DNA from 3 places in the Rhizobium sp. P1_B8 genome. Region 1 is predicted to be linked to each of the others. Evidence: riboswitches for the same ligand, from Rfam matches in the RefSeq annotation. Region 1 holds a riboswitch; each other region holds the start of a gene.
What was found. Region 1 has a riboswitch for FMN ahead of ribN (riboflavin transporter RibN). Riboswitches for the same ligand answer to the same signal wherever they lie in the genome.
Positions count from the first base shown of each region.

Region 2: linked by a shared signal. The riboswitch ahead of ribB (3,4-dihydroxy-2-butanone-4-phosphate synthase) and the one ahead of ribN (riboflavin transporter RibN) in region 1 are both predicted to bind FMN.
Region 3: linked by a shared signal. The riboswitch ahead of AC1D2N_RS03620 (6,7-dimethyl-8-ribityllumazine synthase) and the one ahead of ribN (riboflavin transporter RibN) in region 1 are both predicted to bind FMN.

Region 1 is NZ_JBFTZZ010000009.1:70,040-76,983, reverse strand. It holds gene clpX (ATP-dependent Clp protease ATP-binding subunit ClpX) at 1-443, shown strand, start outside; gene lon (endopeptidase La) at 846-3,263, shown strand; gene hupB (DNA-binding protein HupB) at 3,470-3,745, shown strand; FMN riboswitch at 3,870-4,024, shown strand; gene ribN (riboflavin transporter RibN) at 4,109-5,017, shown strand; gene AC1D2N_RS13395 (esterase-like activity of phytase family protein) at 5,101-6,944, shown strand, end outside.
Region 2 is NZ_JBFTZZ010000036.1:11,344-18,287, forward strand. It holds gene AC1D2N_RS30655 (sugar ABC transporter ATP-binding protein) at 1-1,312, shown strand, start outside; gene AC1D2N_RS30660 (SDR family oxidoreductase) at 1,335-2,123, shown strand; gene AC1D2N_RS30665 (hypothetical protein) at 2,159-2,299, shown strand; gene AC1D2N_RS30670 (glucose 1-dehydrogenase) at 2,372-3,154, shown strand; FMN riboswitch at 3,348-3,546, shown strand; gene ribB (3,4-dihydroxy-2-butanone-4-phosphate synthase) at 3,673-4,308, shown strand; gene AC1D2N_RS30680 (SDR family oxidoreductase) at 4,395-5,162, opposite strand; gene AC1D2N_RS30685 (DMT family transporter) at 5,489-6,397, shown strand; gene mobA (molybdenum cofactor guanylyltransferase MobA) at 6,407-6,944, shown strand, end outside.
Region 3 is NZ_JBFTZZ010000001.1:755,228-762,171, reverse strand. It holds gene AC1D2N_RS03640 (adenylate/guanylate cyclase domain-containing protein) at 1-148, opposite strand, end outside; gene AC1D2N_RS03635 (hypothetical protein) at 353-577, shown strand; gene AC1D2N_RS03630 (GCG_CRPN prefix-to-repeats domain-containing protein) at 692-1,003, opposite strand; gene AC1D2N_RS03625 (SRPBCC family protein) at 1,237-1,683, opposite strand; FMN riboswitch at 1,926-2,068, shown strand; gene AC1D2N_RS03620 (6,7-dimethyl-8-ribityllumazine synthase) at 2,147-2,581, shown strand; gene AC1D2N_RS03615 (VOC family protein) at 2,756-3,445, shown strand; gene AC1D2N_RS03610 (LysR family transcriptional regulator) at 3,591-4,475, opposite strand; gene ampC (class C beta-lactamase) at 4,599-5,756, shown strand; gene AC1D2N_RS03600 (DUF1194 domain-containing protein) at 5,880-6,656, opposite strand; gene AC1D2N_RS03595 (LysR family transcriptional regulator) at 6,770-6,944, opposite strand, start outside.

The sequences.
Region 1 (6,944 bases):
ATGACCGCCGCGTCGGTGAGGTCCTGCGCGAGCTGGAGCCTGAAGATCTGGTCAAGTTCGGCCTCATCCCTGAGTTCATCGGCCGTCTGCCGGTTCTGGCGACGCTTGAAGACCTCGATGAGGACGCGCTGATCCAGATCCTGTCAGAGCCGAAGAACGCGCTGATCAAGCAGTATCAGCGCCTGTTCGAGATGGAAGACGTGGAACTGAACTTCCACGAGGACGCTCTGCGCGAAATCGCCCGCAAGGCGATCGTGCGCAAGACCGGCGCCCGCGGCCTTCGCTCGATCATGGAGAAGATCCTGCTCGACACGATGTTCGAATTGCCGACGCTGGAAGGCGTGCGCGAGGTCGTCATCTCCGAGGAAGTGGTGCGCGGTTCGGCCCGTCCGCTTTACATCTATGCCGATCGCCAGGAAGAAAAAGCCAACGCTTCGGCGTGAGCTTGGGCTTTCGTGTGATTATTTTGGGGGCTTGCCATAGGCAGGCCCCTTTCTATTTGAAAAACCATGCGAAGCGCTGCTAGTATTTGCTGGTGGGAACCGACATTGCCTTTGCCGATGTTGCGCAAGGGGTAGTGCTTGGCAATCATGCAATGATTCCGTAAGTCTCTTGCTGGCGTTTGTATTTTAGCCGGGTCGGAAGTGGTAAGCGCCGGTCCAGCCACGCGCTTCATAGTGTTGGCGTTCCGTTGTAATAAAGCTGTCACATCCGAGGGACGCGGGCGTTTGCGTGGCTTGAAAAGCGTAGTCAGAACCTCCACTTGTAGCAACAAGTGAGAGTGCCGGCCGGTCCCAAGCGGCCGTGCAAAGAGCCCGGCAACGGGACGATGGAAAGGACATAAAATGACGAAGAAAACGTCTGTAGCGAGCAGCACTGCCTACCCTGTTCTGCCCCTGCGCGACATCGTGGTTTTCCCGCATATGATCGTGCCGCTGTTCGTAGGACGGGAAAAGTCGATCCGTGCGCTCGAAGAGGTCATGGGTTCCGACAAGCAGATCATGCTGGTGACGCAGATCAACGCCAGCGACGACGATCCGGATCCTTCCGCGATCCACAATGTCGGCACCGTGGCGAACGTGTTGCAGCTCTTGAAGCTGCCCGACGGCACCGTGAAGGTTCTGGTCGAAGGCCGCGCCCGCGCCGAGATCGACACCTATACCAGCCGCGAGGATTTCTATGAGGCGCTCGGCCATGTGCTCGAGGAGCCGCATGACGATCCGGTCGAACTGGAAGCCCTGTCGCGTTCGGTCGTCTCCGAATTCGAGAGCTATGTGAAGCTCAACAAGAAGATTTCGCCCGAAGTGGTCGGCGCCGCCAGCCAGATCGACGACTATTCCAAGCTCGCCGATACGGTTGCTTCGCATCTGTCGATCAAGATCACCGAGAAGCAGGAGATGCTGGAGACCACCAGCGTCAAGCAGCGCCTCGAAAAGGCCCTCGGCTTCATGGAAGGCGAGATCTCGGTCCTGCAGGTCGAAAAGCGCATCCGCTCGCGCGTCAAGCGCCAGATGGAGAAGACCCAGCGCGAATACTACCTCAATGAACAGATGAAGGCGATCCAGAAGGAACTCGGCGACGGCGAGGAAGGCCGCGACGAGATGAGCGAACTGGAAGAGCGCATCTCCAAGACCAAGCTGTCCAAGGAAGCCCGTGAAAAGGCCGATGCGGAACTGAAGAAGCTGCGCCAGATGAGCCCGATGTCGGCGGAAGCCACCGTCGTGCGCAACTATCTGGACTGGCTGCTCGGCATCCCCTGGGGCAAGAAATCGAAGATCAAGGCCGATCTCAACAATGCCGAGAAGATCCTCGAAGCCGATCACTTCGGTCTCGACAAGGTCAAGGAGCGCATCGTCGAATATCTGGCCGTGCAGGCTCGCGCCACCAAGATCAAGGGCCCGATCCTCTGCCTTGTCGGCCCTCCGGGTGTCGGCAAGACTTCGCTCGCCCAGTCGATCGCCAAGGCGACCGGCCGTGAGTATGTCCGCATGGCGCTTGGCGGCGTTCGTGACGAAGCCGAAATCCGCGGTCACCGCCGCACCTATATCGGCTCGATGCCCGGCAAGGTCATCCAGTCGATGAAGAAGGCGAAGAAGTCCAACCCGCTCTTCCTGCTCGACGAGATCGACAAGCTCGGCCAGGATTATCGCGGCGATCCGTCCTCGGCCCTGCTGGAAGTGCTCGATCCGGCGCAGAACATGACCTTCATGGACCACTATCTGGAAGTCGAATATGACCTGTCGGATGTGATGTTCATCACGACGGCAAATACGCTGAATATTCCGGCGCCCCTGATGGACCGCATGGAGATCATCCGTATCGCCGGCTACACCGAGGATGAAAAGCGCGAAATCGCCAAGCGGCACCTGCTTCCGAAGGCCATCAAGGAACATGCGTTGCAGCCGGAAGAATTCTCGGTCAGCGACGACGCCCTGATGGCGATCAGCCAGCAGTACACCCGCGAAGCCGGCGTCCGCAACTTCGAACGCGAACTGATGAAACTCGCCCGCAAGGCGGTCACCGAGATCATCAAGGGCAAGACGAAGGCCGTTCATGTGACGGCTGCCAACATCTCCGACTACCTGGGCGTCCCGCGCTTCCGCCATGGCGAAGCCGAGGGCGAGGATCAGGTCGGCGTCGTGACCGGTCTTGCCTGGACGGAAGTCGGTGGTGAGCTGCTGACCATCGAAGGCGTGATGATGCCGGGCAAGGGCCGCATGACGGTCACCGGCAATCTGAAGGAAGTCATGAAGGAATCGATCTCGGCAGCGGCCTCCTATGTTCGCTCGCGCGCTGTCGATTTCGGCATCGAGCCGCCGCGCTTCGACAAGAGCGACATCCACGTGCACGTGCCGGAAGGCGCGACGCCGAAGGATGGCCCCTCGGCCGGCGTCGCCATGGCAACCGCGATCGTCTCGATCATGACCGGCATCCCGGTGGACAGGCATGTGGCCATGACCGGTGAAATCACCCTTCGCGGTCGTGTGCTGCCGATCGGTGGTCTCAAGGAAAAGCTGCTCGCAGCGCTTCGCGGCGGCATCAAGAAGGTGCTGATTCCGGAGGAAAACGCCAAGGACCTGGCGGAGATTCCCGATAACGTGAAGAACAACATGGAGATCATCCCGGTATCCCGCATGGGCGAGGTGATCAAGCATGCGCTGATCCGGCGACCGGAGCCGATCGAATGGGACGGCACGGTAGAAACGCCCGTCATCGCAACGGTCGAAGGCCTCGATGAGACGGGCGCAACCATAGCGCATTGAGTGGCCTTTGCCACATTTACGCCCAATTGGGGCAAAACACGCAAAAAGGCTGGCGGAAACGCCAGCCTTTTTTGTGAAAACGTCATGTAGACGCTTGCTTTTCCTTGATTTGCAGGGCTTTTGGGTTTTCGGCGGGCCTGATGAAACCTATTCTGCGCCTAGCTTACTTTTGAGTCGTTTCATACCATTTAGAAAGGGGTGGAAACATGAACAAGAATGAACTCGTGTCCGCAGTAGCCGAAAAGGCAGGACTGACGAAGTCTGACGCGGCTTCCGCTGTTGACGCGGTTTTCGACGTTGTCCAGGCTGAACTCAAGAACAAGGGCGACATCCGCCTCGCGGGTTTCGGCAGCTTCACCGTTTCTCATCGTGCCGCAACGAAGGGCCGTAATCCGTCGACGGGCGCTGAAGTCGACATTCCGGCTCGCAACGTGCCCAAATTCACGCCTGGCAAGGGCCTGAAGGACGCCGTCAACGGCTGATCTGATATTATCCGTCAGCCGGAAACGAGACCGGTTGTGAAGGATTTGAGAGGGGTTCGGCTTTGCCGGATCCCTTTTGCTTTAGGAGCACTCTTGCCGCCGCGCGGGCTTTGATCTACGACATTTCTGTTCTCAGGGCGGGGTGAAACTCCCCACCGGCGGTAAGAGTTTCGGCTCGAGCCCGCGAGCGCCTTCCCTCGTGTCCAAGCGGGGGAAGGGTCAGCAGATCCGGTGCGATTCCGGAGCCGACGGTTAAAGTCCGGATGGAAGAGAATGAGTGTCGGTCGTGCGAAGGGCAGGGGTCTGTCCTGTGTCGCTTGGTCGTGGCTCATGCGTCCTGATTTATGTTGGTCCCTGTTTTGGATGAAAGACATGAATCAGACTTCCCTTGCAGTCTCGCCGTCCCGCGCCGTTGTCGGCGCACTCTGGATGGTGCTTGCCGGCATTGCTTTTTCGCTTCTCAACGTCGTCACCCAATGGCTGACGATGAAGCTTGCCTTTCCCTCGGCGTCGGCAGCCTTCTGGCAATATGGCTTTGCCTTCCTGTTTTCGTTGCCGTTCCTTAAGAGGCTCGGCCTCGCGGCGATGCGCACGCACTATCCCTGGCGTCACCTCGCGCGCGTCGCGCTTGCCGCGCTCGGCGTCGAGGCCTGGGTCGCCAGCCTTGCCGCCGTGCCGATCTGGCAGGCGATCGCACTGGTGATGACCTCGCCCTTCTTCATCATTCTGGGTGCCCGGCTTTTCCTCGGTGAGCGCGTCGGCCCGGCCCGCTGGGCCGCGACGGCGGCGGGTTTCACCGGAGCGATGATCATCCTGCAGCCATGGTCGGACGGCTTTGGCTGGGCAGCACTCCTGCCTGTGCTCTCGGCGCTGCTGTGGGGCGCCTCGTCGTTGATCACCAAAAGCCTGACGGGCATTGAACGACCGGAGACGATCACGGTCTGGCTGCTCGTTCTGCTGACCCCGATAAACGGCGGGCTGGCGCTTGCGGCAGGTTTTGCAGTGCCGACGGGTGCAACACTTGCCCTGTTCCTGCTGGCGGGGCTGCTGACCGCCGCAGCGCAGTATTTCCTGACGCTTGCCTATGCCGCAGCCGATGCCGCCTACGTCCAGCCGTTCGATGATCTCAAGCTGCCGTTGAACGTGCTGGCCGGTTGGCTGTTCTTTGGTTATGCGCCGGCGGGTTACCTTTGGCTGGGAGCGGCTCTCATCCTGTCTGCCTCGCTCTTCATCATGGGAAACGAGATGCGCCGGGAGCGCAAACCAGCCTGACGCGCTCAGGTACAAAATGTCGATTCTGTCATGCCTCTGTCATGTCGCTCCCGCAGAAAACTCCTGTTTCGAATGTTCGACACATGGGGGATTTCATGACAATTTCATCGCGCAAGGCAGCGCTTGCTGCCGTGCTTCTCGCATCCGTTGCCTTTCCGGCCACGGCCGAACCGGTTTTCAACCGCATCGCTTCCTTTCCGGTTGCGCAAAACCTGCCGGCTGACAAGGACAAGCTTTCGGTGAGCTCCGCCGAAATCATCACCGCGACCGACGACGGCAACACGCTGATCTATAGCGACAGCCCGCTCGGCGCGATCGGCTTCATCGACATTACCGATGCCAAGGCTCCGAAGGCCGGCGGCGCGGTGATGATGGACGGCGAGCCGACATCGGTCACCTCCAGCGCCGACAAGGCGCTCGTTGCCGTCAACACCTCCGAAAGCAAGGCGAAGCCCTCGGGCCGTCTCGCCATCGTCGACGTGGCGACCAAGAAGATCGAAAACAGCTGTGATCTCGGCGGCCAGCCGGATTCTATCGCCCTCAACAAGGATAAGACACTCGGCACCATCGCGATCGAAAACGAGCGCGACGAAAAGGTCAATGACGGCAAGATCCCGCAAATGCCGGCTGGCGACCTCGTCGTCTTCCAGGTCAAGAACGGCACCGTCGATTGCGGCACTATCAAGCACGTGGCGCTGACCGGGCTTGCCGGCGTCGCCCCGGAGGATCCGGAACCGGAATTCGTCGCCTTCAACAGCCTGAACGAGATTGCTCTGACGCTGCAGGAAAACAATGAGATCGTCATCATCGACGCCAACACGGCTGAAGTGAAGACGCATTTCTCCGCCGGCAGCGTCGATCTCACCGGTATCGACACCAAGCGTGACGGCGCCCTGAAATTCTCGGGCGAAGCCAAAGGCGTGCTGCGCGAACCCGACGCCGTGAAGTGGCTGGACGACAACCGCCTTGTCGTCGCCAATGAAGGCGACTACCAGGGCGGCTCGCGCGGCTTCACCATCTTCGACAAGACGGGCAAGCTTCTCTACGAATCGGGCGCATCCTTCGAACGCGCCGTCGCCCATATCGGCCACTATCCGGAAAGCCGGTCAGGATCGAAGGGCGTCGAGCCGGAAGGCCTCGAAGCCGCCAAGTTCGGGGACGATCAGTATTTCTTCCTGCTCGCCGAGCGTGCTTCGGTCGTCGGCGTCTATAAGGATACCGGTGCCGATCCCGAACTCGTCCAGCTGCTGCCGTCCGGCATTTCGCCGGAAGGCGCGATCGCCATCCCTAAGCGCAATCTCCTCGTGACTGCCAACGAACTCGACCTCGGAAAGGATGGCGGCGCGCGCTCGCATGTGATGATCTACGAGCGCTCGGAAGGCGAAAAGGCCTATCCGCAGATCGTCTCCGCCGAGAAGGACGGCAATCCGATCGGCTTTGCAGCCCTTTCGGGTCTCGCAGCCGTTCCGGGCAAGCCGGGCATGCTCTACGCCGTCAGCGACAGCGTTCTGGGCTCGCAGCCGACGATCTACACGATCGATGCCAGCAAGAAGCCGGCCGTCATCACCGACGCCCTCGTCGTCAAGCGTGACGGCGCCCCGGCCCAGAAGCTCGACATCGAAGGCATCGCGGCTGCTGCCGACGGCTCCTTCTGGCTCGCCTCGGAAGGTTACAGCGAGCGTCTGGTTCCGCATGCCCTCTACAACGTCAATGCCAAGGGCGACATCAAGGCCGAGATTGCCCTGCCGAAGGAGCTCTTCGTCAACGAAATCCGCTACGGCTTCGAAGGCGTGACCATTGTCGGCACCGGCGACGATGCGACGCTGTGGATGGCGGTCCAGCGTGAGTGGAGCGATGACGAGAAGGGCTTCGTCAAGCTCGTCTCCTACAATCCGAAGAAGAAGGAATGGGGTGCTGTGCGCTATCC
Region 2 (6,944 bases), on a different contig from region 1:
ACCGTCCGAAGGATCAATGACATGGCTGGGGCAGCCTTATGCCCCAGCCACCCCAAGGGAAGCGATCGACAAGGGCGTTGTCCTGATCCACCAGGAGCTGCAGCTTCTGCCGCAACTGTCGATCGCGGAAAATGTCTTCATCGGACGCTGGCCGATGAAGAACGGCGTCGTCGATCGTCCCCAAATGGTTCGCCGGGCCCACGACCAGCTCGCTCGCTTGAACCTTCACATACCCGCAACGCGGACGGTCGCCGGCCTTTCCACAGCAAATCAACAACTCATCGAGATCGCCAAGGCGCTGGCTCTCAACGCCAAGCTACTGATCCTCGATGAGCCGACAGCCGCCCTTGGCGGCGCGGAGACGGAAGCTCTTTTCGAACAGGTTAGAAAGCTTCGGTCAGAGGGTGTCGGCATCGTCTACATTTCCCACCGCATGGAAGAGATCAAGCGAATAACCGACCGGATCGTCGTTCTTCGCGATGGCGAGCGTGTGCAGGAATTCTCCGACAGCGCGACCCCGGTGCGAACGATCGTCGAGAGCATGGTCGGACGCCCGCTTGACCGCTTGTTCCCTGCCCTGCCGGTTCCGACAGACCATCCAGTACTCCAGGTGTCGGGGCTGAGCTCGCCGGACAACTCATTCCGTGACGTTACCTTCGATGTGCGCGCCGGGGAAATTCTCGGGATCGCCGGATTGGTCGGCGCCGGCCGCACGGAACTTGTCCGCGCCATTTCGGGCGCGGACCCAATCAGTGCAGGTTCGATCAAGCTGGAAGGCGAAGAACTCAGGCTGCGCGATCCGGCGGACGCGATCGCCAAGGGTATTGTGATGGTCCCGGAAGACCGCAAGGAGCAAGGCCTGGTTGTCGGGCACCGCATCGGCGAGAACATTATATACGCCAATCTTGACAAGCTGGGCGGGCGTTGGATTACGCCGCGCATCAAGCGCTCGTTTGCGGAGAAGGCAGTTGCCAAGTTCGGCGTGAAGGGCCGTGCGGAGCAATATGCCTCGGACCTGTCCGGCGGCAACCAGCAGAAGGTCGTCATCGCGAAATGGCTGATGCGCGATCCTAAGGTCGTCGTACTCGACGAACCGACGAGAGGCATCGACGTCGGCGCCCGAGCGGGCATCTACGACATCATCGTCAATCTTGCCAAACGGGGCGTGGCGGTCATCGTCGTAAGCTCGGACCTCGAGGAAGTTCTCGGAGTCTCCAATCGCATTCTCGTGCTTGCGCAAGGCAAACAGGCAGGCATTCTCAATCGTGACCAGGCAAATGACGTTTCGGTCATGGAGCTAGCCACCATCTAAACAGACAGAGAAAGGAAGAGCGGTGTCCGACATCACTCTGAACGCCCCGAAGCTTTTCGATCTTAGCGGCCAGGTTGCCATCATTACCGGAGCAGGAAGCGGCATTGGGCAGCGCATTGCCATCGGCCTTGCACAGTGCGGCGCCGACGTGGCGTTGCTCGACCGTCGAACCGACGACGGGCTGGCCAGGACGGCTGAACATATTCGCGCCGCTGGCCGCCGTTCGATCCAGATCGCGGCTGATGTCACGAGCAAGTCTTCCCTTGGAGAGGCAATAGCACGGACCGAGGCAGATCTCGGCGCATTGACACTTGCAGTCAACGCGGCGGGCATCGCTAACGCGAACGCAGCGGAAGAGATGGAGGAGGACCAATATCAGACGTTGATGGATATCAACCTGAAAGGCGTCTTTCTTTCCTGCCAGGCAGAGGCTCGCGCCATGCTGAAGAATGGACGCGGCTCCATCGTCAACATCGCTTCCATGTCGGGTGTGATCGTAAACCGGGGGCTGAGCCAAGCGCACTATAACGCCTCGAAGGCGGGCGTGATCCATATGTCGAAGTCTATGGCGATGGAATGGGTCGACCGCGGCATTCGCGTCAACACCATCTCCCCCGGATACACGGCAACGCCCATGAACACCCGTCCCGAGATGGTCCATCAGACCAAGCTCTTCGAAGAGCAAACGCCAATGCAGCGAATGGCAGCGGTGGACGAGATGGTAGGCCCGGCAGTGTTCTTGCTGTCGAATGCGGCAAGCTTCGTGACCGGCGTCGATCTTCTCGTCGACGGCGGTTTCTGCTGCTGGTGATGGCGAGGCGAAAGCTCATTGCCGGCAACTGGATAATGAACGGTCTCGCTTCCTCCCTAGCTGAGATCGAGGCGCTGAAGGGAATAACGGGCAAGACGGCGTGCGATATCGTCGTCTGCCCGCCCTTCACGCCGATCGAACGGGCTGTCGAACGGACGGCGCCCAAGACTGCCTGAATTCGCCGAGCTCCAATAATCATCGCAGGGCAGGTCACGCCCAGATTTGCTGTTTACCGGGAAGGAAAGAGCATGAAACGCTTCGAAGATAAGACGGTCGTGATCACGGGAGGCAGCCGCGGCATCGGCGCTGCCATCGCCAGACGCTTTGCGCGCGAAGGCGCCAATCTCGTCGTTTCGGCCAACGAGGAGCTGGTCCACGGCGTTGCCGAACAGATCCGGGCCGAAGGCGGCAAGGCGATCTCCTTCATCGGCGACGTTACCGACAAGGCAAGCGTCAAGGCCCTCTACGATGCCGCCGAGAAGGAATTCGGCTCGGTCGACGTCTCGATCCAGAATGCCGGCGTCATTACCATCGCCCGGGTCGAGGACCTGACCGAAAACGAGTGGGACAAGGTGATGGCCGTCAACACCAAAGGCGTTTTCCTCTGCGCTCAGGAGGCGATATCAAGAATGCGCAAGCACAAGCGCGGCGGCCGCATTATCAACACCGCTTCCGGCCAGGCCCGCGATGGCTTCATCTACACCCCGCATTACGCCGCCTCGAAAATGGGCGTCGTCGGCATCACCCAGAGCCTGGCCAAGGAAGTCGCGACCGAGAAGATCACCGTCAACGCCTTCTGCCCCGGCATCATCGAGACCGACATGTGGGCCTATAACGACCAGGCCTGGGGCAAGCTGCTCGGCAACTACGCCCCCGGCGAGCTGATGAAGGAATGGGTCGAGGGCATCCCGATGAAACGGGCCGGCTCCGGCGAAGACGTCGCCGGCCTGGTCACCTTCCTCGCCAGCGATGACGCCGCCTATATCACCGGCCAGACGATCAATGTCGACGGCGGCCTGATCATGTCCTGATGCAGGTCGCCCAAAAGTGCGCAGCGGTTTTGGGACAACGACATGCATGGAAGGATCAAACCACCAACGAAGCACGGAAGGCGAGCCGGTCGTCGCCTCCGTGTGAACAGTGTGTCCATCGGCGTCAGGGCAGCTTTGCATTTTTGCCCGGTCGACTGACCTTGCCATCCGCCTGTCTTTGATCCTATCTTTGAAATGTTCTCAGGGCGGGGTGCAATTCCCCACCGGCGGTATCAGGAGCAATCCTGGAGCCCGCGAGCGCTTCCGGCACCACAGCGCCGCGCGTCTTTCAGACGCGCAAACGACGCTGTAGCACTTTGAATTGCTGGAAGGTCAGCAGATCCGGTGGGATGCCGGAGCCGACGGTATAGTCCGGATGGAAGAGGACAACACGGGCAGTCGCACTCCATCCCGGAGTCGGCTGACGTTTGTTCGCCCAAGGGCAGAAGGCTCGCTCACGGTTTGAGCCGAGCAGACCATGTCAGCCCGCTGACATAACCCTTGAAAGGCCAGACAGCATGACTATCGCAAGAATTGAAGATGCCATATCAGCCATTGCCAGCGGCCAGATGGTCGTCGTCGTCGACGACCAGAACCGGGAAAACGAAGGCGATATCGTGGTCGCGGCCGACGCCGTCACTCCTGAGGCAATCGCCTTCATGATGACCCACGCCCGCGGCCTCGTCTGCATTGCCATGGAAGGCGAGCGCCTCGATGCGCTCGATATTCCGCTGATGGTGCCCAACAACACGGAATCGCACAAAACCGCCTTTACGGTCTCCGTCGATTATCTCAAGGGCACGACGACGGGCATCTCGGCTGCCGACCGCGCCGCCACCGTCCGCGCCCTCGTCGACGATCGCGCAAAGCCAGATGAATTCGCCCGCCCCGGCCACATCTTTCCGCTCCGCGCCAACCCCCGCGGCGTGCTCGGCCGCCCCGGCCATACCGAAGCCGCCGTCGATCTCGCCCGCCTCGCCGGAAGGGTCCCCGCCGGCGTCATCTGCGAAGTCGCCAACGACGACGGAACCATGTCCCGTCTGCCCGAACTCACGCTCTTCGCCGAACGCCACAACCTCCCCCTCGTCACCATCGAGGACCTGGTCGCCTACCTCGACCGCCTGGCGGAAAGAGACATACGCGAAGTCGCCTGATCGATGCCTTAGTTGCGGCGGCATAGCCCGCCGCAACAAAGAACGTGCCGCAGTGATGACACTGACGGCACCTTCCCTTGCTGGTCCTATGTCCGGCTGATCGAAACCCCACCATCCGCCAGCATCGCCGTGCCGGTCACGAAGCTCGACATGTCGGAGGCGAGGAAAAGCGCCGCATTGGCGATCTCTTCGGGTTGCGCCATGCGTTTCAGCGCATGCAATCCCTCCACGAAAGCGAGCACCTCCGGCGTGGCATCGGGCGCGTTGGTGATGCTGGCGGGCGTGTCGGTGCCTCCGGGAAGCAGTGCGTTGACACGGATCTTCTGCGTTCCGAATTCGGCGGCGAGCACCTGCACGAAGCCGATCAGCCCCGCCTTGCTCGCCGCATAGGCGGCCATGCCAGGCATGCCGACGGTGTGGCCGACGAAAGTCGAGGTGAAGATCAGCGATCCGCCGCCTTTTCCCATCGCCGCCGACTGGTGCTTGGCGCCGAGGAAGGCGGCGGTGAGATTGGTCTCGATCGTCTCGCGCCAGCCCTCCAGCGACAGCCCGGCGACCGGCCCCATCTCACCGAGGATGCCGGCATTATTGAAGGCGATGTCGAGCCGGCCGAAACGCGAAACTGCCGTCTCGACGAGCCTTGCCTGCAGCGCCTCGTCCTTGACATCGCCTAATATGGCGACGGCCTGACCACCCTCCGCCTCGATTTCCGCGATGACGGCATCGAGCGCATCCTGCCGCCGGCCGGTGACTACGAGCTTGGCGCCTTGCCGTGCAAAGAGTTTCGCCGCTGCGCGGCCGATGCCGGAACTTGCGCCGGTAATGATTGCGATCTTGTCGTTGAGAAGTGTCATATCGGTCTCTCCTGGGTTGTTACGAGACCTGAGATGCTCAAACATCAGGCGATGCAGCCACCCGTTTCCCGCGCAGGACGAGAAAAACGCCTATGGCCGAACCGGCAACGCGACGGACGTCCTCATCGACGCCTTGATCGCGGCGTCGGAAATATCGGAATTCACGTTATAAAACAGGCATTTGTCGGACTTCCGCCCACACGCCTGCATTGACATCAGTGCCATTGTGCACCGCATCATCGATTTATGCCTGGTGTGACATTCATCCGATTCCCTTCATGCATCTTCGCGACTAAAAGGGGCGCACAGGTAACGGGAATCTCTTCATGCCGCGGTCACGCAATACTCAGGGCGCCATCTATATGAGCATGGCGATGGCCGGCTTTTCCGCAAGCGACGCCCTATCCAAATCGGTGATCGCCCATATGAACGCCGGCGAGATCATGTTCCTGCGCGGCCTCTTCACCAGCCTGCTGGTCTATCTGATCGCCTGGAAAATGGGCGCGCTGCGCTCCTGGCGGGTCATGCTGCAGCCGATGATTATCTTCAGGATCATCTGTGAGACGCTCTCCGCCGTCACCTATATCACCGCGCTCGGCTTGATGCCGATCGCCAATGCCTCGGCGATCCTGCAGTCGCTGCCGCTGGTCGTCACCTTCGGTGCAGCGCTGTTCTTCGGTGAGCCGGTCGGCTGGCGGCGCTGGTCGGCGATTCTCGTCGGCCTCGTCGGCGTGATGATCATCATCCGCCCCGGCCCGGAAGGATTCACCGCCGCCGCCCTGCTCTGCGTCGCCGCGGTGCTGACGACGGCCGGCCGCGATCTCGCCACCCGGAGCATCAGCCCGGAAATTCCCTCGCTGATGATAACCGTCATCACTGCCATGTCGGCCTCCTTCTTCGGCGCACTGCTCATCCCGCTGCTCGGCGGCTGGCAGCCGGTCAGCGCCACCTCGCTCGGGCATCTCGTGCTCGCCTCGGTACTGGTGCTCGTCGGTTACCAGTCGGTCATTCTCGCCATGCGTACCGGCGAAATCTCCTTCGTCGCGCCGTTCCGCTATACCAGCCTGATCTTCTCCTCCCTGCTCGGCTTCCTCTTCTTCGCCGAAGTGCCTGACAGCTGGACGCTCGTCGGCGCCGCGATCGTCATCGCCTCCGGCCTCTATACGTTCTATCGTGAGGCCAAGCGCCGCGTATCGCCGATCGCGCAGGAATCCGCGCCGCGCGCGCCGGTCTGAGGAAGGATGATGGCTGAATTCTCGCTTGGCAGATCTGATATAGCAGGCGTCGTATTGGCTGGCGGCCGCTCGCAGCGCATGGGCCGCGACAAGGCAGGCGTGATGCTCGGGGCCGAGAGCCTGCTCCACCATGTGCTGACCCGCCTCGCGCAACAGGCCCCGCTCGTTGCCGTCAATGCCGATGCCGCCGCCGAGGGCGTGCCTGTCGTTCCCGACCGTTTTCGCGGTAAGGCCGGGCCGATGGCCGGCATCCATGCAGCCATGGTCTATGCCGCCGGCCTGCCCTCGATCACCCATGTCGTCACCGTCTCGGTGGATTGCCCGTTCTTCCCGGCCGATCTCGTCGCCCGGCTGGCGGCTGCGATCGAGCACCCGTCGCAGATCGCCATTGCCGCCTCCGAGGGCCGCAGCCATCCCGTCTTCGGGCTGTGGCCGGTGACGCTGGCCGCCGATCTCGAAGCCTGGATCACCACCGACGAGAAGCGCCGCGTACGCGACTTCCTGTTACGGCATGACGTTACGGAAGTGGCGTTTCCGCTGCATCCGA
Region 3 (6,944 bases), on a different contig from region 1:
GATGCGGCACCGAAAGCGTCAGCGCGCCACCGGAAAGCGGCAGGCCATCGGCCAGCAGCCGGCGCCCGAGTTCGGCCAGAAACCGTTCGGGACCAGGCGAGGCGCCGGCCTCGTCAATCAGCCAGGCAAGGGGGGACGGCAGATCCATGGCTTAACATCGCACGCTCACCGGGGCGGCCGCAAGGACATCCCCGGAGTGACCGCTTGCGGTCATCCCCGGATTCGAAAAAGGACGTCCGCTCCCCTGTCGAAAACCATTCGCCACGGTGGAAAACAAAAAATAAACACTTTAAACTTGCGCGAGTTTGATTCCATTATAGGGCCGTTCGTCATCGTGTGATTGAGGGGTACGATGGGCACGATATTCTGGCCGAAAGATCCGCTGGATGGGAATGACATGACGCTGCTGACGTCGATCCTTTGGCGATGGTGCGAAAGGTATCAGGTCGAGCTGACGGCGGAGGAGAGCAGCCGCAAGGCGAAAGAACTCGTCGAATGGTTCGAATTCGGCGTCAAGGATCCCATCGAGCTCGAGGAATTGATCGACGACAAGCACTGGCTCGTCGGCAGGATCTGACCCTCTCGGGCAAATCGGGAGAACGCTGGCTGTCAGCGTGGGCGAAGCTGTTTCATTAGAAAAGGCCGGGCGAAAATCGCTCCGGCCTTCATCCATTACATCTAAGCGAGACCTTTAGTCGTCATCCCGCCAACGCCGGTCGCGATCCCAGCGCCTCTCATGGCGCCAGCGCGGGCCATCATCCCAATCCCGGTGACGCCGCTCCCAGCCCCAGCGGGGCGGACCACCGTAGAAAGCTACCGGCGGCGGGCGTCTCCAGTTTCGCCGGCATTCGCCCCAGCGCGTCAGATGCCAGCCGCGACCGCAGGCGTAGTCGACCTTTGTGACATTGCTCTGGACATTGATTGTCCCCATCGGCGTCGCCTCAGCTGTGCCGATCGAGAGGCCGCCAACGAGCAAGGCGGCCGCGATAGAAAGCGCTTTCATCGAGAACTCCATTTTCAATCCAGCCGTCCCCACTTTATGGCCACTAAATTGAACTGGAGATGAACTGCGTGTTCATGTTTGGCGCTAGAGCATGATGCCGAAAAGCGTGAGCGGTTTTCGGACGACCTTATGCCCTAACTCTTTAATTTAGAACAGAATTCAGACTTTTGGCAGATCCCGCCTATAATCATCCTGTTCTGGCAGCGGGCGATGTTGAAGGCGGAAAAGCCGGGCTACGTCCTGCCGTAAAAAGGGTCAGGACCTGGATCACGCCCGGCGGCGACTTCGGTCAGCCGCCCGAGGTAATGGGCCCAGCCTTCCGCATGGCCGGCGCATTGATCGGCGCTGGGCAGGCCGCTATGGGTGAGCCGCAACAGCGTTCCGCCCCCCTGCTCGATCAGGTCGATCTCGACCAGGCTCGACCCCGGCGGCACCACCTCGCTGCCGTCCCAGCCGAAGCTGTAGGCAAGGCGATGAACCGGCACCACCTCACGAAACGAGCCGCGCGCAAAGCGGGCGCCGGTGACGTTGACGAGATAGAGTCCGCCGGGCTGCGGCTCGACCTGCGCTTCCGTTCCCATCCAGCGCAGGATCTTCTCCGGATCGGTCATCAGCGCAAACACCGCGGCCGGCGGCGCCGCGATATGCGCCTCGCGGTGAACGACGAAAGATTCTGGCATCACTCTCTCCCATGGTTGTCACGGCCCCGCCCAGGCGGAGACAGCGCGTCCTGTCTTGTCGTGGTATTTCTGACCTAGATGTCCTCACAGAGAGCATGTAGGCGCAAGCCCCTCCTCCGCAAGAGGGATTGCCCGTCGCCATCGGCGAACGAGCGAAAGCGCCGCTTGGAGAGCCCTGATCCAGCTCCGGTCGCGAAAGCATTCGACCTATTGCCAGCCCGCCGCCTTCCCACTATTGTTCGCGCCGTTCTCAGGGCGGGGTGAAAGTCCCTACCGGCGGTATGCAATTTTGATTGCGAGCCCGCGAGCGCCTTCTCAGGAAGGGTCAGCAGATCAGGTGAGATGCCTGAGCCGACGGTCATAGTCCGGATGAAAGAGAACGTGCGTTCCTGCCGCCCTTGCGGCTGTCGGGAACGTTCGTGATCGCCTTGGGTGATGTGTCTGTTCGCCAAAGGAGATTACCGTGACACCCACCCGCTACGCCTTCGTCAAAGCCAGCTGGCACGCCGACATCGTCGACCGCGCACTTGATGGCTTCTACCAACTCGTTCCGCCCGAGCAGGTCGACGTGTTCGATGTTCCCGGCGCATTCGAGATGCCGCTGCTTTCCCGCGATCTTGCGGCAACCGGGCGTTACGGCGCCGTCATTGCCGCCGCCTTCGTCGTCGACGGCGGAATCTACCGCCACGAATTCGTCGCCCAGGCCGTCGTCGATGGGCTGATGCGCGCCGGCATGGATACGGGCGTGCCGGTGCTGTCGGTGTCACTGACGCCGCACCAGTATCAGGAAACCGAACATCACAAGCAGATCTACCGCGCGCACTTCGTCGAGAAAGGCCGTGAAGCGGCAAAGGCAGCTCTGACGATCGGCAAAACCCGCGCCGCTCTTGCCGCGTAGTCAGCGGTTCGACGAGCAGAAGACGGCGGGAACAGTCCCGCCGCTTCGATACAAATCCGCTACACGGCCAAATCAGACAGAATAATTGATTCGACGGCCTCACCGCGCTGTGGTCCACTGGCCACTGACATGTATCGCCATTCTTAACGCATCCAAAACCCCAAGGAGCTGAAGATGAGCAATGCAATGCGCAGTGAAACCCCCATTGAGACCCCGAGAACACAGCCCGTCGACACCAAGCTCGAGGTGGTCGTCATCCCTGTTTCCGACGTCGATCGTGCCAAACGTTTCTACGACGGCCTGGGCTGGCGGCTCGACGCCGACTTCGCCAATGATGCCGATTTCCGTGTAATTCAGTTTACCCCGCCCGGCTCCGGCTGCGCGATCATCTTCGGCAAGAACGTCACCGCCGCGGCCCCCGGTTCCGCCCAGGGGCTTTACCTGATCGTCTCCGACATCGAGGCCGCCCGCCGCGATCTCATCGCCCGCGGCATCGAGGTGAGCGAAGTGTTCCATGACGCTGCCGGCGTCTATGCCGGAAAGGACGAACCCTATCTGTTCGGCCGCCTGCGGATCGCCGGCCGCGATCCCGATCACCGCAGCTATCGCTCCTTCGCCTCATTCAAGGATCCCGACGGCAACGGCTGGCTGTTCCAGGAAGTCACCACGCGGCTACCGGGGCGCATCGACGCCGACGAGACGAAATTCACGACGTCGACCGAGCTTGCGTCAGCACTCCGCCGTGCGGCAACTGCCCATGGTGAACACGAGAAGCGAAACGGCGGCAAGCACGACGAAGGCTGGCCGGACTGGTACGCGGAATACATGGTCAGCGAACAGGCCGGCAAGCAGCTGCCCTTATAGGCAAAAGCGGCAACATCCTCTGAGAAGCAAGGGCATTTCGGTATGGCGCGCGCCATACCGAAATGTTTTATCGTGTCTATGCCTCACCAAATTCACCGATCTCCTTGCCGACGTCAGGTCGAGGATCGCGATCCGCCAGAAGCTGTCATTGAGATGCGGAAGAGATCTGCGACGTTATCCAATCTGAAAATGCGAGCATGGCTGCCGTTGGCGGCCTTGATTGAAGTCGAGTCAGCCAATAGCTGCCCAATGATATGGTCGTGGGAAAAGGTTGTAATATAGCCCCTGATGACAGATGCCTGGAAAACATCGACGGCGGCGCCAGAGCAATTCCCAATCCTTGCATGGCCGCCTCCATCATGGCGAGGGAAGAGTCAAAAACGATCCCTGCGTTGACCTGTGCCGCCGGCGGAACATCAGCTGCCGCGAACCAGGTACTCCACTCGTCGGCCCTATAGCTCCGCAAAAGCGTCGCTTCGGCCAGATCTGCGGGCGAGCTTAAACGGTCTGCCAGTCTGGGGGTGCACAGAGGCGAAAGCGGAGCGTCGAACAGACGCAGTGCTTCTGTGCCGTGCCAGGAGCCGCTGCCGAAGCGAATGGCAAAATGCAGCCCCTCAGCGGCCATATCGACGCGATTATTGTTTGTCGAAATGCGCACGTCGATGAATGGATGCTGCTGTTGAAAATCCGGAAGCCTTGGCAACAACCAGCCGACAGCAAAGGTTCCAACCACGCCCAAAAACAGCAATTCCCGAACTTGCCCGGCTTCAATCCTGTCCAGCGTGATTGCCATTTGATCGAAGGAATTGGTCAACGTCGGCAAAAGAGCTTCACCTTCCGCGGTGATTTTCAAACCCTTTGGGAGGCGCTGGAAAAGCGCAACGCCCAATCGCTTCTCGAGGCTTTTGACCTGCTGGCTTACGGCGGCCTGAGTAACGCAAAGTTCGATTGCGGCGCGGGTGAAGCTGAGATGTCTCGCCGAAGCTTCGAAGGCTCTCAAGCCATTCAAAGGGAGGAATTGCCGAACCATCTTAGCCCTAGATTTTCTTGTATCTCCTCCGAGATATCATCGTTTGCTGCCGCAAAACAGTGCCATTAAACGCCGTCCTCATGCGCCTTTGCGCTGATTGAACCGCGTCTGGAGGATGAAAAAATGAAGCTTGATTGGATAGGAATTCTATCAGCCGCCCTGGTCGCGACATGCATTTCCTCAAATGGCTTTGCGGCTGACGAGATGAAACTGCAAGCCATCTCGGACAACGCGATCAAACCGATCATGGATAAATACGGCATCCCGGGCATGGCCGTTGCCATTACCGTTGACGGAGAGGACCACATCTTCAACTACGGCGTCGTGTCGAAGGACACCGACAAGCCCGTCACTGCGGCCACCATGTTCGAACTCGGGTCAATCAGCAAAACGTTTACAGTGACCCTCACATCCTACGCTGAGGTGACCGGCCGACTTTCGCTGTCGGACAAGGCAAGCAAATATCTTCCATCGATGAAGGGAAGCCCCTTCGGCGATGTCGCGCTGATGAATTTGGGCACCCACACGGCTGGCGGATTTCCGCTGCAAATTCCTGATGACGTCAAAACCGAAAAACAACTGATGGACTATTTTGAAGCCTGGCATCCTTCATACGAGGCTGGAACCCATCGAACTTACGCCAATCCAAGCATCGGGATGCTTGGCTATATAACGGCGAAAAGCATGGACGATGGTTTCGTCGCCTTGATGGAAGGCAAACTGTTTCCCTCCCTTGGATTGAAAAGCACGTTTATCGATGTGCCGAAATCGCGGATGGCCGACTATGCCCAAGGTTACAAGCGAAGCGGTGAGCCGGTTCGTATGACACCTGCCATTCTTTCATCCGAGGCCTATGGAGTGAAATCCACAGCAAGCGACATGATCCGGTTCATCGACGCGAACATGGGCCTCGTCGAGCTGGACGAAAAGCTCCAGCAGGCGATCACGAATACGCATCGCGAATATTTCGATGTCGGCGCAATGACCCAAGACCTTATTTGGGAGCAGTATTCTTATCCCGCGACGCTGACGACGTTGATGGAAAACAATTCCAGCGCGATGCTGAAAACCATTCCCGTCAAGCAACTGAAGCTCGCAATGGAACCGCGCGACGATGTATGGATAAATAAGACCGGCTCAACGAATGGTTTCGGCGCCTATGTCGCGTTCATCCCGAAAGAGCGAGTTGGCATCGTCATCTTGGCCAATAAAAACTATCCCAACGAGGATCGAGTCTCTGCCGCTTACCAAATACTGACGGATATAACTTCCGCGCGCTGACCCGGTAGAGCATGATGCCGAAAAGTGTGCGCGGTTTTCGGACGACATCATGCTCTAACTATGTAATTCAGGACAGGATTGAGATTTTAGGCCGACCCGGCCTAAAATCATCCTGTTCTGGCATCAGCGGTCGAAGATGTCCCGCCACTGCTTCTCACCGATCAGGCAGTCAGTGCCCGCCTCAGCGCCAGCGATCTTCTGCACCGTCGCCGGCCGGGAAAGGTCACTGATCTCCAGCACCAGCTTGCGGCGCACGGCAACGGCGAAATCCTCGATCTTGCGGACCGGCAGCACGAAGGCGCCGGGGCCGCCGATCACGCAATCCGCATAATATTTGTCGAGCCCGTTCGGCGCATCGGAGGGCCGCAGCATGATGGCCAGGCCGTTGATGATCATGCCTGCTTCCACCGCCTTGTCGCGGGCGGGGGTGACGGGATCGCCTGAGTTGTTCGGCCCATCGCCGGAGACATCGATCACCTGCCGCCTGGACTGAAAGGGACTGGAAACGATCATGCTGGCGCCCTGGGCGATCGCGGTGGAGATCGATGTGCGCCGCTGCGTGGCAATCGGCCTGGCTTCGAGCTTGTCGGCAAACGCGATCGCATCCTCTTCCGTCTCGATCACCTGCCAGTCGATCACGGAATCCTGGACGACATAGCCTGCCCATTCGAAATAGCTGATGGCAATGCGGCCGGTCAGCCCGCCCTTCACCGCGTCGATGAATTCCTTGTGCTTGAGCGCCTCGACATAGCCCTCGCGCTGGATGCCGATCTCCTCGAAATCCATCGACCGCGAGGTGTCGACGGCGAGCACCAGCGTCACGTCGACCTCGCTTCCCCCCGCCTGCGCGGCCGGGGTAATGCCTGTCAGCCCCATAAGCACCGCAAGTGTCGTCAGCATTGGTAATCCAATCCCTGCGCCATCCAAGCCAGCAAACTCTAACACAGCTTGGCCGACGCAGGACGCTCGCCCACGCGCACGGCTTCAATTTTCGGTGATGGAGCGGAAGGCCTTCAATGCAAGGGAAGCCACAAGGGGTTCTTCCATGCCTTCAGCGCATCGAGAAAGACCTGCAATCGGGAAGGCAGGAAGCGGCGCGTGGGATAGACGGCGTGCACGAAAATTTCCTCGGACGACCAGTCCGGCAGCAGGCGGATGAGTTCGCCACTTCTGATCTGTTCGTCGCAA